Regions from separate parts of the Mesorhizobium sp. B2-4-14 genome, predicted to be linked through region 2. Evidence: predicted binding sites of a transcription regulator. Region 2 holds the regulator's gene; the other holds the start of a gene.
The links. Region 2 encodes LexA, which represses DNA repair genes until DNA is damaged. Its sites were predicted from a motif close to TGTTCNNNNTGTGTTCNG; they were not measured.

Region 1 (3,207 bases), on a different contig from region 2:
GGATTTTCGCGCATGTCCGGATCGGGCGCGACATGTTTCGGCCTGTTCGAGACCGGCAATGTCGCCAAGCGCGCGGCCGCCGAGATCCGAAGCCGCCAGCCCGACTGGTTCGTCGCGGCAACGCGCAGCATGACATCGGAGGCTGAGTGAGATGGCCACGACTGACGAGGGCCGTTCTTTCATTCCCGTGCGCATCGCGGTGCTGACCGTTTCGGACACGCGCGGCCTCGCCGACGACAAATCCGGCCAGACGCTGGCAGACCGCATCACCGAGGCCGGCCACATCCTGGCCGCCCGCGATATCGTTACCGACGACCGTGACAAAATCCGTGACAAGGTGCTTGGCTGGTCGAAGGACACGGGGATCGACGTCGTCATCACCACCGGCGGCACCGGCTTCACCGGCCGAGACGTGACGCCGGAGGCGCTGGAGCCGATCTTCGAAAAGCGTATGGACGGCTTTTCGGAAGTGTTCCACCGCATCTCCTACGACAAGATCGGCACCTCGACGATCCAGAGCCGGGCGACCGGCGGCGTCGTCAACGCCACCTTCGTCTTCGTGCTGCCGGGCTCGCCCGGCGCCTGCAAGGACGCCTGGGACGGCATCCTCAAGGCGCAACTCGACTATCGGCACATGCCCTGCAACTTCGTCGAGATCATGCCGCGCCTGGACGAGCATCTGCGGCGCGGAAAAGCCGCTCCATGAAAACCAAAGGCTGAATGGCTTTCCAAGCGCCATTTCCAAAAACGGAACGGCAGCGGCGCCTCCGCTAACCCGCGTCACATTTTCTGCAATGCGAAACAGCCGTTGCAAAATATCACTTCGAAGAGCGGTGTTCCTGCTTGGCCGGGGCGACCCAGATCTCGGCGTCGAGTTTCTTTGTCGCCAGGCCGCGCGCAAGAGCCGCGGCGCTGCCGGCGTTCTTCGACAGGGACGCGGCCTGACGCTTGCTGATCACCAGCCCTTCGGCGAGCGCCCGGTTTCCCGAAAAGACGCGGGCCAGGAACGGCGCGCGGCTGCCCCGCGCGCGTGAGAAGCGCGCCGCCATGGTTTGCCTGGCCGTGTGGACGACGACCGCCTCGATCCAGCCCTCCACCAGCCGTGAGCCCGGTTCCAGCAGCAACAGCCAATCACCCTTGGCCTGCCGGATGCCGGCGGCGATGCCGCCGCTCGCCACATACTGGCAACCGGCGTGCTCGGCGACATAATGCGTCTGGTCGGTGGAACCTGTGTCGCAGACGACGACCTCGCGCACCACGCCCTCGACCGCCCCGCCAATCAACGAGCCGAGCGTGCGGGCAAGAGCCTCCTCGTCATTGCGGGTTTCGATGAGAACACTGAGCATGTCAGCCGAATAGCGGAAACCCGCGCACAGCGCCAGTTTTGCAACGCAACATAGAAAGTTCTTGCTTTGTTCTCATAGGCGAAATAGGAATAATTTCATGAGCAGAGCGATTCGACACAACATGGACACTCCTTGGGAGCGGGCAAAGATGGAACCGATCATGCGTGCCGACATTGCCGCCTTTGGGGCAGGAAGAGCCGAGATGGCCAATGCGATGATCGAGCAGAGCGGCATGCGCATCCGTCCGGACCGCAACCGCGGCCGGTCGGCGGGCATCAATCCGTCCGGCCGGTTCGAACCTGTCAGCCGGCATGTTTTCGATGATGGCTGGAGTTCCCTGGAGGAACTGCCCCCGTTCAAGACCGAGGTGCAGGTGGAAAAACCGCGCACCATCATCACCCGCAATGAATCGCCCGATATCTCCTTCGACCGGTCAATCAACCCTTATCGCGGCTGCGAGCATGGCTGCGTCTATTGCTTCGCGCGACCGACACACGCGTTCATGGGCCTGTCGCCTGGCCTGGATTTCGAATCCAAGCTGTTCGCCAAGCCGGATGCGGCACGCTTGCTCGACAAGGAACTGTCTAAGGATGGCTACCAGCCGCGCACCATCGCCATCGGCACCAACACCGACCCCTACCAGCCGATCGAGAAGCAGTACCGGATCATGCGCGAGATCCTCGAAGTGCTGGAAGCGCGCGGCCATCCGGTCGGCATCGTCACCAAGTCCGCTCTGGTGACGCGCGACATCGATATCTTGTCGCGCATGGCCGAACGTGGGCTCGCCAAGGTGGCGCTGTCGGTGACGACAATGGATCGCATGCTGGCCAGGACCATGGAGCCGCGGGCGTCAACGCCGTCCAAGCGGCTAGAAGCGATCAGGCAGCTTTCGGATGCCGGCATTCCAACTTCGGTGATGGTGGCGCCGATCATCCCCGGTCTTACCGACCAGGAAATGGAACGGATCCTCGATTCGGCGCGTGCCGCCGGCGCGCGCGAGGCGGGCTATGTCGTGCTGCGCCTGCCGCTGGAAGTCAGCCCGATCTTCAAGGACTGGCTGCTGCGCCACTATCCCGACCGCTATCGCCACGTGATGTCGCTGATCCGCTCGATGCGTGACGGCAAGGACTATGATTCGGAATGGGGCAAGCGCATGAAGGGCGCCGGACCCTATGCCTGGCAGATCGGCCGCCGCTTCGAGATCACCGCCAAACGACTCGGACTCAACGCCGAACGGCGCACCCTGCGGACCGACCAATTCGTCGCTGCCGGAAAGGACCAGGAGCAGTTGATGCTGCTCTGAAGATCCCAAAGCGCTGCGGCAGTTTCATTGCTGCCAAGCAAAAAATCCCGTCCGGCCTGCCCCGGCCTGCAGACGGTGCCCTCCCGGTCCGGCGCCCCACCCGACCCGGAGGGACTTGCGGAGAATCGGAGCCGATGCGAACCTCGCCGCAACATGGCTCGCGCGCGTTCCGATTCTCCGCTTCTCTTCGAAATCGTCGAGAAGCCCGATTTCTCCTTCGAGACGAAGGCGATGGCCGACGGCCTGTGGCCGGTCGCGGGGATGGATGAGGCCGGCCGTGGCCCGCTGGCCGGGCCGGTCGTCGCCGCCGCGGTGGTGCTCGATCCCGTCAATATCCCCGAAGGGCTAGATGATTCCAAACGGCTGAGCCATTTGCAGCGCGAAGCGCTTTTCCTGCGTATCATCGGTTCGGCGCTTGGGGTTTCGATGGCGTCGATCAGCGCTGAAGGCATCGACAACAGCAACATCCTCAAGGCGAGCCTGGAAGCGATGCGCCGTGCCCTGGTCGGCCTGCCGGTAAAACCCAAGCTCGCGCTCGCCGACGGACGCGACGTGCCG
Region 2 (3,207 bases):
TCCCTGCCAGGGCTTCTGACGCAAAAATTCCTGCTGACGACGGGTGGATTGGCTATGACCTCCATCATCGCCGGCAGCGCTACGGCGCTGTTTGCCATTTGGCATTTCCAGCGTGTATCGCCGCTCAGCTTGTTCGCCAATCTGGCCGTCATGCCGATCGTTTCGGTCGTGATGTTCCTGGCCGTCGCCAGCGCGTTGCTCATGCCGTTCGGCTTGGATGCGCCATCCCTTTACCTGATGGGCAAGGGCCTGACGGCAATGATCGCCATATCGGCGTGGATATCGGAACGCTCTCCTGTCGATGCGGTCGGGCTGATTTCCCAGCAATCCGTGCTGCTGGTGACGGTCGCCCTGGTCATCGCGACGATGGCGACGACATGGCTGCGGCTCGCCGCACTCCCATTCGCACTTGCCGGCCTGTTGACTGTGTCGGATACGCGCACGCCCGATGTGCTGATCTCGGAAGATGCCCGACTGGTCGCGGTGCCGATCGGCGGTGGCGAACTCGCGGTCAGCCGGGCACGCCCGAACGAATTCACCGTCGACAACTGGAAACGTGCATTGGTATCCGAAAGCATCGTCGTGCCAGAGGTGTTCAACAAGACAGACGGGCAGTTCGCCATCGCCGATGCCGTAAACCTGCCGCCGGGAGCACCGTTCTACTGCACCGACGGCGTCTGCCTCGCCAGGCACCCGTCCGGAGCGATCGTCGCGCATGTCGAAGACCGCAAGGATACCTGGAAGGCCTGCGGTTTCGCCGACGTGATCGTCGTCAACGACGCGACCGGCTATGACGCCTGCCATAACCCGCTGGTTCTCGTCGTCACCAAACGGCAACTCGCTCGCAAAGGGAGTGCTGCGGTCTTCTTCGACCGCCAATCGGCGACTGGCCCACCAATCGTCAGCTTCGCCGTCGACAGGCCATACCGTCCCTGGCATGAACAGCGCAAATTCTCGCGCGAGGCGAGGGGCCTGCCGCCCTATAAAAAGCCTGACAAAACAAGCGCAACAGCCCCTGCTCAGTAGCGCCTGATCAGCCCGACGAGCTTGCCTTGCACCTTGACCCTGTCCGGTCCGAAAATGCGGGTCTCGTAGGCCGGGTTAGCGGCTTCAAGGGCAATCGAAGCTCCCTTGCGGCGGAACCGTTTCAGGGTCGCTTCCTCTTCGTCGACCAGCGCCACGACGATCTCGCCCGGGCTCGCTGTATCGGCGTTGCGGATGATGACCGTGTCGCCATCGAAGATCCCGGCCTCGATCATCGAGTCCCCCTTGACCTCCAGCGCATAGTGCTCGCCCCCCATGATCATGTCAGGCGGCACCGAGATCGAATGCGTCTGGTGCTGGATGGCATCGATCGGCACACCGGCGGCGATACGGCCCATCACCGGGATCGAGACCGCCGGAACAGCATCGTCGTCATTGCCGGCCGCGGGCAAGCGCGACGGCGCCGGCTTGATCTGACGACCAAGGTTGCCCTGACCGAGGCTGCCCTGGATGACACTTGGCGAAAATTTCTTTGCCGCATTGAGGCCCGGCGCGATCGAATCCGGCAACCTGAGCACTTCCAGTGCGCGCGCCCGATTGGGCAGTCTCCGAATAAAGCCACGTTCCTCCAGCGCCGTGATCAGGCGGTGGATCCCCGACTTGGAGGCAAGATCAAGAGCCTCTTTCATCTCGTCGAAGGAGGGCGGGATGCCGCTTTCCTTGAGCCGTTCATGAATGAACATCAGCAGTTCATGTTGCTTGCGCGTCAGCATGGCGGCCCCCAAGGCATTGAACGAAGGGTCTGAATCGGAATCGAAAAACAAACCCAGAACAAACACTATCTGTTCCAGTTGTGTTCCGCAACCGTTTAAAGTTTAGTGAATTTGTTAAGGGGTTCGAAATTTTTGCCGCCGGCAACAAACGGCAACCGACGCTTACCGACGATTTCTGCCCCGGACACACGCATTGAAATCGTTTTGGTTAATGGCCTGTGGCCCACCCCTTGTTGAGGTTTGGCTTCAGTCGTTTGAAAGGCGCACGGGGCGGATTTATGGAGTCGCCCAGTGTCATCCCAGCGGAACGAAACGAAACCAAAACGCCAACGTTCGCCAGCTCGCTTGGGGGATGGATCCGTGTGTAAGCGTCGGACGGCGCGGAAGCGCCGAAATCATCCGGAAACCGCTTTCAGGCTGCCGGCGCGTGCGGTGTAGTTGTTGGCGCCGCTGTCTTCGCTGTGAACATAGACGTGCAGCGTGTAGCCGATATGCGCCGTCATCAATGCCTTTGCCCGCTCGACATCACGATCGAGCGCCGCCTCCATGATCGCGGTGTGATGCTCGATCGCGATCGCCTCGCGCAGTGCGTCCATGGCCTCTCCATAGCCATGCTTGAGGCCGGCCGCTGCCCGCAAAGTCGGCGCCAGGCCGAGAAAACGATGATGTCGCCGCAGCTGATCCGCGATCGTCGAGCGGAATCGCAGCAGCCAGTTGGACGTCGCACCACTCAGCAGCGCCGCGTGAAAGGCCTCGTGGCTTTCGTCCCACTGATCGACGGCCGCATCCGAGGGGTCGTCAACCGCGGTCTTGCAGCGAGAGAGCCGGTAATGAGCGGTGACAACGGCATCTTCCCATTGCCTGTCGCCTTTTTCCATCGATTCCAGGAACAGGGGCATCTCGACAACCATCCGCGCGCGCGCCAGGTCCTCGAGTTCGGCCCGCGACACGGGAGCGACGGCAAAGCCGCGATTGCTGATGGCAGTGACAAGGCGCTCGGCTTCAAGCCGAGACAATGCTTCACGCAGCGGCGTCCAGCCGACGCCATATGTGCCGCGCAGCGCACTCAACTTGAGCGGCGCACCCGGCATGAGGCGCGTCGTCAGAATATCGCGCCGCAGCAGCTGATAGGCCGCCTCCGTCTTTGTGGAACTATTCTGATCCTGCATCGCAGTCCGTCCATCGTCAGGCTTGGAAAATTATATATCATGGCGGTGCATGGCAAGAATTATATATAATGTTTGACATGGACCGGCGGACTGACCATGATCGCCTGATGTGCCGTCTTTAAGCGGCGCTAATCAAATCTGGGAGGAAATGATGTTGAAGTCGAAATGGCTGTCAGGATTGGCCCTGGCAGGCGCCTTGATGGTCAGCGCCGGCAGCGCCGCGGCTGATCAGATTCGTATCGGCATAGCCAATTTCGGAGAGCATCCTCAGTTGAATGCCG

Region 1: a site for LexA is predicted at 1,403-1,420, ahead of FJ938_RS22940 (PA0069 family radical SAM protein). Genes of this name have one in related genera too.

The regions. Positions count from the first base shown of each region.
Region 1 covers NZ_VFVA01000031.1:47,540-50,746, forward strand. The annotation lists gene FJ938_RS22925 (4-(cytidine 5'-diphospho)-2-C-methyl-D-erythritol kinase) at 1-150, shown strand, start outside; gene moaB (molybdenum cofactor biosynthesis protein B) at 152-706, shown strand; gene FJ938_RS22935 (glycosyltransferase) at 819-1,346, opposite strand; gene FJ938_RS22940 (PA0069 family radical SAM protein) at 1,495-2,649, shown strand; gene FJ938_RS22945 (ribonuclease HII) at 2,803-3,207, shown strand, end outside.
Region 2 covers NZ_VFVA01000007.1:39,639-42,845, reverse strand. The annotation lists gene FJ938_RS08725 (ComEC/Rec2 family competence protein) at 1-1,026, shown strand, start outside; gene lexA (transcriptional repressor LexA) at 1,020-1,757, opposite strand; gene FJ938_RS08715 (GntR family transcriptional regulator) at 2,153-2,926, opposite strand; gene FJ938_RS08710 (ABC transporter substrate-binding protein) at 3,078-3,207, shown strand, end outside.